3 regions of the Microbacterium sp. zg.B48 genome follow, and region 1 is predicted to be linked to each of the others. Evidence: predicted binding sites of a transcription regulator. Region 1 holds the regulator's gene; each other region holds the start of a gene.

What was found. The regulator HrcA, encoded in region 1, represses chaperone genes, less so after heat shock. The targets are predictions, from matches to a motif close to TTNGCACTCGNNNNNNNCGAGTGCNAA.
Region 2: groES (co-chaperone GroES) is a predicted target of HrcA. The motif match lies at 2,091-2,117, and genes of this name have one in related genera.
Region 3: NQ152_RS13405 (Hsp20/alpha crystallin family protein) is a predicted target of HrcA. The motif match lies at 2,119-2,145, and genes of this name have one in related genera.

The regions. Positions count from the first base shown of each region.
Region 1 is NZ_JANJFE010000021.1:25,203-28,970, reverse strand. It holds gene NQ152_RS16820 (16S rRNA (uracil(1498)-N(3))-methyltransferase) at 1-604, opposite strand, end outside; gene dnaJ (molecular chaperone DnaJ) at 608-1,723, opposite strand; gene hrcA (heat-inducible transcriptional repressor HrcA) at 1,778-2,818, opposite strand; gene hemW (radical SAM family heme chaperone HemW) at 2,905-3,768, opposite strand, start outside.
Region 2 is NZ_JANJFE010000014.1:79,165-82,932, reverse strand. It holds gene NQ152_RS11715 (Hsp70 family protein) at 1-1,809, opposite strand, end outside; gene groES (co-chaperone GroES) at 2,200-2,496, shown strand; gene rarD (EamA family transporter RarD) at 2,895-3,768, shown strand, end outside.
Region 3 is NZ_JANJFE010000017.1:8,646-12,413, forward strand. It holds gene ppsA (phosphoenolpyruvate synthase) at 1-15, shown strand, start outside; gene NQ152_RS13395 (MFS transporter) at 124-1,563, shown strand; gene NQ152_RS13400 (VOC family protein) at 1,673-2,035, shown strand; gene NQ152_RS13405 (Hsp20/alpha crystallin family protein) at 2,234-2,689, shown strand; gene NQ152_RS13410 (L-serine ammonia-lyase, iron-sulfur-dependent, subunit alpha) at 2,777-3,768, shown strand, end outside.

The DNA of each region.
Region 1 (3,768 bases):
GTCCGACGACGAGGATCACCTCGCGCGTTCGGGGGCTCAGGCTCAGAGCGCTCAGGCGCAGGTCGGCGGAGGGCTCGAGGACGATGACGTGGGATGCCGCGGCGCGCGCCGCCAGCTCGGCGGCCGTCGCCAGCGGTGCGACGTCCGGAACCCACGCCCGGTGCGCCTGCTTGGCGGCTTCGCGCACGATCGCCGCCCAGCGAGTGCGGCCCTTGTCCGCCTTCGCCGCGTCCCACCGGGAAACGCTCCGGGCGGCCTGCCACGGGAGGATCTCGTCGACTCCGAGTTCGGTCGCCGCCTGGACCGCAAGCTCATCGCGATCCCCCTTGGCCAGCGCCTGGGCGAGCACGATGCGCGGGACGGGAGCGGGGATGTCGGCGCGCGCCGTGATCCGCACCACCACCTCTCGAGGCGACACAGATTCGCACTCCCCCGACAGCCACGTACCTCGGCCATCGCCAACGGTGACGCCCTCACCGACCCGGACTCGGCGGACCGCCGCCGCGTGATGCGCCTCGGCGCCGGTCAGCAGAACCGTGTCACCGGGCTGCGCCTCCACCGCGCTGCGCTGGACGACCTCCGGCAGCAGGAAGTGCAGCGCCACCGGTCATCCGTTCCGGAAGCGGTCGCGCAGCTTCGCGAACAGTCCCTGGTGGAATTCGGCCAGTCGCGGCGGCGGGGACTTGGTCCGCTTGGCGAACTCTTCGACCAGGGCGCGCTCCTTGGCATCCAGCCGGGTGGGCGTGACCACGTGAACGCCCACGCGCAGGTCGCCGCGCTGCGTGCCCCGCAGCGGGGTGATGCCGCGACCCTTGATGGTCAAGACGTCGCCGCCCTGAACCCCCGGTCGGATCTCCAGGTCGACAGGTCCGTCGAGGGACTCGATGGTGGTGGTGGTGCCCAGGATCGCATCGGGCATCGACACCTCCAGCGTCGCGAGCAGGTCGTCCCCGTCACGGCTGAACTCCTCATCCGGCGAGACGGTGACCTCGATGTAGAGATCGCCGTTGGGACCGCCGGCGGGGCCGACCTCGCCGGACCCGGGAAGCTGCAGCCGCAGACCCGTCTCCACGCCGGCGGGGATGTCGAGCGAGACGGTGCGTCGGGCGCGGACGCGGCCCTGGCCCTGGCAGGTGGCGCACGGGTAGGGGATCGTCGTGCCGTAACCCTGGCAGACGCCGCACGGCTGGCTGGTCACGACGTTTCCGAGCAGGCTGCGCACGGTGCGCTGCACGTGGCCGGACCCGTGGCAGATGTCGCACGTGACGGGGGACGTTCCGGGCTGGGTGCACGATCCGTGGCACGTGTCGCACAGCACCGCGGTGTCCACGTCGATGTCCCGATGCACGCCGAACACGACGTCCTTCAGGTCCAGGGTCACCCGGACCAGCGCGTCCTGCCCGCGCTCACGACGGGACCGCGGCCGTCCGGCGCGCTGGCCTCCCCCGGACCCGAAGAAGGTCTCGAAGATGTCGCCGAAGCCGCCGAAGCCCTGCGCGCCGCCGCCGAAGGGCGAATCGTTCCCGCCGACGTCGTAGCGCGCCCGCTGATCGGGGTCGCTCAGCACGTCGTACGCGTGGGTCACGAGCTTGAATCGCTCGGAAGCGTCATCTCCGGGATTGACGTCGGGATGAAGCTCCCGCGCAAGACGCCGGTACGCCTTCTTGATCTCGTCCGGGGTCGCGTCGCGCGCAACTCCGAGGACCTCGTAGTGGTCGACCACAAATCGCCTTCCTGTCCGCGCGTCGCGCGGGATCATCTGGTTCCGGATGCCGCGTCAGCGGGCACTCTCGTCTTCGTCGAGCATCCGGGTGAGATAGCGCGCGACGGCTCGTACCGCCGCGAAATTCGTCGGATAGTCCATCCGCGTGGGGCCGAGCAGGCCGACCCTGGCCCGAGCGCCGGTGGCGTCGTATTCGCTCGCCACGACCGATGCCTCGGCCAGCCCGAACGGCTCGTTCTCCCGACCGATGCTGGCCGCCAGACCGTGGTCGTCCGCCACCATCTCGCTCATCAGCTTCATGAGGGTCACCTGCTCCTCGATCGCCTCGAGCAGCGGATAGATGCTCCCTCGGAAGTCCGCCTCGCTGCGCGCGAGATTGGCTGCGCCGGCCATGACGAGCCGGTCGTGGCGGAATTCCTCGAGCTCTTCGGCGAGGACCCGCACGATCGCCGCGGTCGCCACGTCCGGTGGCGTCGGCGACGGGTCATCCTGTGCCAGGCGCTCCTGCACGCGCTGGACGCCCTCACGCACAGGCAGGCCGACCACGAGGGAGGCGACCTCGGCGCGCACCCGAGCCAGATCCTCGTCGTCGAACTCGTCTCGGACCAACGCGAGCCGCTGCGAGACCCGGCCGGTGTCGGTCACCACGATCACCAGGATGCGCCCGCCGCCGAGCTGCACCAGCTCGACGTGCGAGATCGTGGCGCGCGCGAAGGACGGGTACTGCACGATGGCGACCTGACCGGTCAGCTGAGTCAGCGCACGCACCGTCCGCGCCAGCACGTCGTCGAGGTCGCCGGGGCCATCGAGGAACGCCGAGATCGCGCTGCGCTGGGCCGGCGACAGGGGCCGCACTTCGGCGAGATGATCGACGAAGACGCGATAGCCCTTGTCGGTGGGGACGCGACCAGAGGAGGTGTGCGGGGCTGCGATCAGCTCCTCGTCCTCCAGCAGGGCCATGTCGTTGCGGATCGTCGCTGCGGACACGCCGAACGCGTGGCGTTCCACGATGGCCTTGCTGCCGACCGGCTCGCGCGTGTCGACGAAGTCCTGAACGATCGCCCGCAGCACCTGCAGTCCTCTGTCGGTGACCATCTCGCCTCCCCACGCGCTCGAATTGGCACTCCTACGATCTGAGTGCCAATTCTACCGGATCGCAGACGCGGCGAGCGGGATGCTCCTCAGTCGGTGAGGGCGCGCACCACGGCGTCCGCCAGCAGCCGGCCCCGACGGGTCAGCACGATGCGACCGTGCACGGCCGCGGAACCGTCGATCAGACCGTCGGCGATGAGGGCGGCGACCGCGTGGCGGCCCTCGCCGAGCAGTTCGGAGATGGGCAGTCCCTCCCGCACGCGCGTGCGCAGCAGCACGCTCTCCAGCGCCCGTGCTGCGGCATCCGGTCGCTCGCGCGCCGCGGCGGGCGACTCGCCCGCCGCCAGGCGCTGGGCGTACGCGGCGGGATGCTTCACATTCCAGAAGCGCACGCCGGCCAGGTGGCTGTGGGCACCGGGACCGAAACCCCACCAGTCCGCACCCTGCCAGTAGGCCATGTTGTGCCGGGAGCGGTGCGCCGCATCGCGGGTCCAGTTGGACACTTCGTACCACTGGTAGCCGGCGCTTTCGAGCAGGTCGTCTGCAAGCTCGTACATGTCCGCCTGGAGGTCGTCATCGGGTGTGACGACCTCGCCGCGGCGGATCTGGCGCGCGAGCTTGGTCCCCTCCTCCACGATGAGCGCGTAGGCCGAGATGTGATCCGGCTGCAGCGCCGCGGCCGCCTCGAGCGAAGCCCGCCAGTCCGCCAGCGACTCGCCCGGCGCTCCGTAGATCAGGTCCAGGCTCACGTCCAGTCCCGCATTCCGCGCGGCCTCGACCGCGGTGCGGACGTTCCCGGGTACGTGGGTGCGATCCAGCGCCGCGAGAACGTGCGGGACCGCGGACTGCATCCCGATCGACAGCCGGGTCACCCCGGCCGCGGCGAGCATCGACGCGGTCGCGCCGGTCACCGTGTCCGGGTTGGCCTCGACGGTGATCTCGGCATCCGGCGC
Region 2 (3,768 bases), on a different contig from region 1:
CGGCGGATCGACCGGCGGATCGACCGGCGGATCTACCGGTGGATCAACCGGCGGGTCCGTGGGGTCGGTCGGCGGGTCCGTGGGGTCGGTCGGCGGGTCGGACGGGTCCGTGGGCGGGTTGGACGGGTCGGTCGGCGGGTTGGACGGGTCCGTGGGCGGGTTGGACGGGTCCGTCGGATCTTCGTTGTTCGCCGGCGGGTTGGACGGGTCGTTGTTCGCCGGCGGGTTGGACGGGTTGTTCGCCGGCGGGTTGGAACTCGAGCTCGGCGGAGTGGTCGGCTTGGCCGTGGTCTGCGTGGCGGGCGGGGCCACCGGCGTGGCGCTGCGACGCGGATTCGGGTTCGCTCCGGTGGACCGCCGGGGCGCGTCGTCGTTGATCACCGGTGCCGCTTCGACGACCGGTGCGCCCGGCACGACCGGCTCGGCGATCGCCGGCGTCGTGGGGGCGGCGGTGGATGTCGTCGGGGACGGCGAGCGGTCGGCGGTGCCGGAGCCCGCGGTCATCGTGCTCGCGAAGACGATCGCCGCCGCGATGGTCAGGGCAGCACCGCCCAGAACGAACGGCGAGGACTTGCGTGCCTTGCTCACCGGCGAGACGAAGTTGGGTGCGCCGTCCACGACCGCTGTGTCCGCCTCGAGCAGGGCGAGTTCGGATCCGGCCGCGCTGTCGCCGATCAGCGCCAGCGCAGTGCCACCGGCCAAGGCGAGGTGCTTGTCGTTGAGGCGGATCAGTGCCGTGCGGGCGGCACCCAGGGCGATGGCCGCCTTCGGGTCCGCGTCGATCGCGATCGGCCGGTCGAACCGCTCGGACAGACGCTGCGCGACGAACGGGATGCGGGACGAGCCGCCGATCAGGAGGATCGACTCGAGCGCTTCCGGCTCGAGGCCGGCGCCCTCGAGCGCGTCGTCCAGCGCGTCCATCGTCTTGTCCAGCGACCCGCTGATCATGTCCTCGAACTCGGACCGCGTGAGTCGCACGCTGGTGTGCGTCGGGGGGACGACGACCGGGACGGTGGCCTCGGAGTCGAAGGAGAGGGCTTCTTTGGCGTCCACGGATTCGCGGCGCAGCTGGGACAGCGAGAGGCGGATGGCGGGGTCGGTCATATCGAGCGACCCGACATCCAGACCCGAGGCGGTCACGACGTGGCGCATCACGGCGTCGTCGAAGTCCACGCCGCCGAGGTTGTCGATGCCGACCGGCTCGCCCACGAGGGCGAAGGAGCCGTCGATCTCCTTGCGGAGGATGACGGAGTCGAATGTGCCGCCGCCGAGGTCGTAGACCGCGAGGGTCTCGCCCATCTCCAGCGCGCGGGATGCCTCGTAGTGCCGCGCTGCGGCCTCGGGCTCGGTGATCAGCTCGACCTCGCCGACGCCCTCGCGGTGCAGGGCGGAGCGGATCAGCTCGATGCGGTGGCCGCCCCACGCGGTGGGGTGCGTGAGCGACACGGCTTCGGGCCGCCGTCCCTCGCGCTCGGTGACCAGCGCGACGATCGAGGCGACCGTCTTGGCATACAGCTGCTCGGCCGGCAGTGACCGGTCGCCGACGACGATGGGAACCTCGTCGCCGATGCTGCGCTTGAACTCGCGGATCAGCCGGTCGGGCTGGGTGACTCCGCGCCGCTCGGCGGCATCGCCGAAGGACAGTTCCCCGCCGTCTCCGACGAATACGACCGTGGCGACACTGTCGCTCTTGCGGCCCAGCGCGAACGGCGCCGTGACGATGCTTCCGTCTGCCGCGACGCGTGCGGTAGCTGCTGCTATCCGACTCGTCCCCACATCGACGGCCAGAAAATATGACACCTCTGTCATGTCTCGTTCCCCCAAGAACTAGACGTGCGACTTCCCCCAGTTATGTCTACCATCGCTGAGGCTTCTGTGCGAGAGCCGTCGGCGTCGGCATCCGAACTGCCACGGATCGTTCCCACTTCCTTCTTCGGAAGTGAGGAGCACAATTCGCGACCACTGATACGAAGGCCGATGAACTCTCGGACGGCGCCCGCTAACCCCCTGAGATTTGGAGCACCACCCCCCAGCATGGCACAGAAAGGTGCTTCTGCGCACACTTCCCGCATAACCGTGTTACGCCGGAATTGGCACTCACGTTGCATGAGTGCCAGTGCTTGCCTAGACTGAGATTTAGCACTCTCACCTCGAGGGTGCTAACCAGTCTTGAGTTTCAAGGAAAGCAGAGGTACACCCGTGTCGGTTTCCATCAAGCCGCTCGAGGATCGCATCGTCATCCGCCAGGTCGAGGCCGAGCAGACCACGGCGAGCGGTCTGGTCATCCCGGACACCGCTAAGGAAAAGCCCCAGGAGGGCGAGGTCGTAGCGGTCGGACCCGGTCGCATCGACGACAACGGCAACCGCGTTCCGCTGGACGTCGCCGTGGGCGACGTCGTGCTCTACAGCAAGTACGGCGGCACCGAGGTCAAGTTCGGTGCAGACGAGTTCCTCGTTCTGTCGGCGCGCGACGTCCTCGCGGTCGTCGTCCGCTAACACCCGCAGTTCACGAAAGGTCCGGAAGCCTCGGCATCCGGACCTTTCGCATGCCCGCGCTCGCCCGCCGGGGCGCACAACTCCTGCGTTCTGTGCGCCACGCCGCCGGGATCGCACCGACCACCGTGGGCCTGGTCCTCCTTGTGCAGGAGTTGTGCGCCGCCGGTGCCGGCGTGGACGTGCGCTCCGCGCGGCGGGCTGCCGCGCCGTGCGCGCCACGGCCCGGGTGGTGGCCCGCTCGCGGCCATCCGCGGCCGGGTGCGCACCCGTACGCTGGGTGAGTGACCCGTGACCTCTCTTCCGCGCCCGACGCGGCATCCGGTTCACCCGAGCCGGCCCGGCCGGCTTCCGCGCCCGCGGCACCGGCGGATGCCGCGCGCGAGCGTTCGCTCGGCGGCATCTACGCCTTCTCGGCCTATCTGCTGTGGGGGTTCCTGCCCCTGTACTTCCTGCTGCTCCTTCCGACCGGACCGTGGGAGCTGGTCGCCTGGCGCATCGTGCTCTCGCTCGGGTTCTGCGCGCTCCTGCTGACCGTCGTGCGCGGGTGGCGCAGACTCGCGGCCATCGTGCGACAGCCGCGGTTGCTGCTGTGGACCGCGCTGGCCGGTGTGCTCATCTACGTCAACTGGCAGGTCTTCATCCTCGCCGCGCTGACCGGGCACGTCATCGAGACGAGCCTCGGCTACTTCATCAACCCGATCGTCACGGTCGTGCTGGGCGTGCTGGTGCTGCGCGAGCGCCTGCGCCCCACGCAGTGGATCGCCCTCGCGCTGGCCGCGGTGGCGGTGGGCGTGATCGTCGTGGGCTACGGCGCCTTCCCCTGGGTCGCACTGACCCTGGCATTCTCGTTCGGCCTCTATGGCCTGGTCAAGAAGCGCCTCGGCCCCGCCGTCGACGCCGTCAGCGGGCTGACGCTCGAGACGCTCTGGCTGGCACCGGTGGGGATCGCGATCCTTCTCGTCGTCAGCACCACGACGGGACTGACGATGGGCGCTGCCGGCCCGTGGCACGCGGTGCTGCTGTGCCTGGTGGGCGTGGTCACCGCCGTCCCGCTGCTCCTGTTCGCCGCCGGCGCGCGGCGGGTGCCGCTGACCGTGATCGGACTGCTGCAGTTCGTCGCCCCGATCCTGCAGTTCATCACCGGCGCGTGGCTGCTGGGCGAGCCGATGCCGCTGGAGCGCTGGATCGGGTTCGGCCTGGTCTGGTTCGCGCTGATCGTGCTCACCGTCGACTCGCTGGTGTTCGCGCGTCGCGCGCGCGTCGTCTCGGACG
Region 3 (3,768 bases), on a different contig from region 1:
GCGCTCGTGCGATAGAATGGCGGTCTGCTCGGCCCCCTAGGCCGAGGCGGTCGAGCCTCCTCGTGAGACTCGATCCGGGGCTAGAAACCTCCGGCATCCGTCAAACGATTCGGAGGTTTCTCCATGTCTACGCCCATGCCCTCCCGCCGCAAATGGTGGGTTCTCGCCGTGGTCTCTCTGACCCAGCTCGTCGTCGTCCTGGACGGCACGATCGTGAACATCGCCCTGCCCCAGGCGCAGGCGAGCCTCGGCCTCACGGACAGCCAGCGTCAGTGGGTCGTGACCGCCTATGCGCTCGCATTCGGCGCGCTGCTGCTGCTCGGCGGGCGAGTCGCCGATTACTGGGGACGCAAGCGCACGTTCATCGTGGGAATGGTCGGCTTCGCCCTCGCCTCCGTCTACGGAGGCATCGCGCTGACCGGCCTCGACCTGATCATCGCGCGGGGCCTGCAGGGCGCGTTCGCCGCTCTGCTCGCCCCGGCCGCGCTGGCCCTGCTGACCGTGACCTTCCCCACCGGCAGGGACCGCGACGTCGCCTTCGCGGTTTTCGGAACGGTCGCCGGTGCCGGCGCCTCGGTCGGCCTCGTCCTCGGCGGCGTGCTGACGGAGTTCCTGGACTGGAGATGGTGCCTGCTGGTGAACGTCGTCTTCGTCGTGGTCGGCCTCGTAGGTGCCTTCGCCGTTCTCACCGAGAGCAGGGCCGAAGGCGAGAACCGATACGACGTCCTCGGCGCGGTCACCGTGACCCTCGGGCTCGGATCGCTCGTCTACGGCTTCAGCCTGGCCGAGACCGGGTGGGGCAGCCCGCTCACGATCACCTTCTCGGCCGCCGGGGTCGCGCTGCTCGTGCTGTTCGTGTGGATCGAGACCCGCACCGCCCAGCCGCTGCTTCCCCTTCGGATCGTCACAGACCGCGTGCGCGGTGGTGCGTTCCTGATCCAGGCGATCGCCGGCAGTGTGATGATCGGGTCCACCCTGTACCTGACCTTCCACCTGCAGATCGTGCTGCAGATGTCTGCGCTGCAAGCCGGTCTGGCGAGCCTGCCCCTGCCGCTTGCCACCATGGTGGTGGCGCCGCTGGTGGTGCGATTGCTGCCGCGCATCGGCGCTCGTCCTCTGTTGACGGCCGGCCCCCTCATCGTGGCCGCGAGCCTGTGGTATCTCAGCTTCATCACCGCAAGCGGCGCGTACGTCGTCCAGGTGCTCCCCGCGCTCATCGTGATGGGCGCGGGAATGGCACTGGTGTTCGTGCCGCTGCAGAACGTGGCGTTGAGCGGCGTGGCCCCGGATGACGCCGGCGCGGCCTCGGCGGTGACCAACTCGGCGATGCAGATCGGCGGCTCGATCGGCCTGTCCATCTTCACAGCCGTCTACGTCGCTGCCCTCGGCAGTCAACCCGTCACCCAGCCGGCTGCCCTTGCCGACGCGTACTCGGCGACGTTCATCGCCGCGGCCATCGGGATGCTGGTGGCCGCGGTCATCGCGGTGACGATGATCCGTGCCGCCAAGGCCGAGATACCCTCCTCGCCCGAGGAGGCGCCGCAGCTCGCGCACGCGGGTTGAAACAGACCGGGCGCCCGTCTCGGCGCCCGGTCTGTCCGCCGCGGAGGCGCCCGTCGCGCCCATCCGGATCGGCTGGCAGACTGGCGTGAATTCGATCGGGGAGGTCGCGATGCGACTTGTTCAGGTGGCCGTCCACGCCGAAGATCTCGACCGGGCCGCGGACTTCTACACCGTGCTGCTGGACGCGCCGCCGCTCGCCCGCTTCGATCCGGGGCTGGTCTTCTTCGATCTGGACGGCGTCCGGCTGCTGCTGGACCGGAATGCCCCGGCATCCCTCCTGTATCTGCGGGTCGACAACGTGCACGAGACGCTCGACAAGCTCGACGGCCTCGCGGACGTGGTCGAGCCGCCCCGGGTGATCTTCTCGCACCACGACGATTCGCTCGGGCCGGCCGGCCACGACGAATGGCAGGCGTTCATCACGGATTCCGAAGGCAACACCGTGGGTCTCGTCGCCTTCCAGGCGCCCTGAAGCCCGCATGATTCCCGGCGCCGGCGTCCTCCGCCTGCCGCCCGGGACCGCTGGGCATGCGTCCATTCCATCCGCTCCGAGTCTTGGCGCTCGTCGAGGAGGAGTGCTAATCTGAACGCAGTTGAGCCGACACGACTCAACTCCCTCGCACCCTCGCGCCGGACAGTCATCCGGGCCGAACGACAAAGGAGACGAATCATGGCCGCATACGACCCGTTCCGTGAACTCGACCGCTTCGCGTCGACGCTCTTCGACGCCCGCCGGGGTCCCCGTCGCATGCCGATGGACCTGTACCGCGATGGTGACCACTACGTGCTCACCGCCGACCTGCCCGGCATCGACCCGGGCTCGGTCGACATCGACGTCGACGGTCAGCTGCTGACGATCCGGGCCGAGCGGACCCTCTCCGCCGGCGAGGGGGTCAAATGGATCACGCGTGAGCGCGACGGGGCGAGCTTCGTGCGCCAGCTGAACCTCGGGCAGGGAGTGGACACCGAGCACATCTCCGCCACCTACAACAACGGCGTGCTGACCGTGACGATCCCGGTCAGCGAGAAGGCCAAGCCGCGCAAGATCGAGGTCTCCAGCGAGGACTCCGGTCCGGTCCTGCAGGCGCAGGAGAGCTCCGAGGGACCGCAGCCGGTCGAGCAGTAGGCCCTCAGCCGGCTCCGACGAACGCCCCGGACCGGACCGTCCGGGGCGTTCGGAGCCCGGCGCGCGGTCCAGGTTAGCCTGGACCGCGTGAGCGCCTACGTCTCCGCGTTCGAGCTGTTCTCCATCGGCATCGGACCCTCGAGCTCCCACACGGTCGGTCCGTTGCGCGCTGCCGGCGACTTCGTCGTCCGACTGCGCGGCGCGGGCGTGCTCGACTCCGTGGCACAGGTGACGTGCACGCTGTACGGGTCGCTCGGTGCAACCGGAATCGGACACGGTACGCCGGACGCGGTGATGGCCGGACTGCACGGACACTCACCGGAAAGCGTCGACCCGGATGCCGTGCGGGGCCTGTGGACCGGGTGGCCGACCGGGCGGCCGCTGGCGCTGGACGGCACGCACCCCGTGCCCTTCCACAAGGCCGACATCGCCTTCGCCCCCCGGACCCGACTGCCCGGCCACCCCAACGCGCTGACGCTGGAGGCGTGGGCGACCGCACGGCCGCACGCGGCCGACGAGGCCGGGCAGCTGGCGGCATCCGGCATCCGGACCACCGGCAGTGCGCCGGCACCGGCAGTGCGGCGGACCGGCGAGGAGGATCTCCTGCTCCGCGAGACGTATTACTCGATCGGCGGGGGCTTCATTCGGCGCGACGGCGAACCACCGCAGCTGTCCTCGTCGGCTTTCCCGTTCGGCTTCGACAGCGCCGACGCCCTCCTCCAGCTGTGCGACGAGCATGGCATCACCATCGCCGAGGCGGCGCGCATGAACGAAGAGGCGCTGCGCGGCGACGACGAGATCGCCGCCGGACTGGACACGATCTGGGACGCGATGTCGCAGTGCGTGGAAGCCGGTCTTCGCCACGATGGCGTGCTCCCAGGCATCCTGAAGGTCAAGCGCCGCGCACCGGCCATCCGCGTGCAGCTGGAGGCGGCCGAGCACGACGGACGCCGGGAGCTGCCGGGGGAGTGGCTCGGAGCTTTCGCCCTCGCGGTGAACGAGGAGAACGCGGCCGGCGGTCGCGTCGTCACGGCTCCCACCAACGGCGCAGCCGGAATCCTGCCGGCCGTCGCGATGTA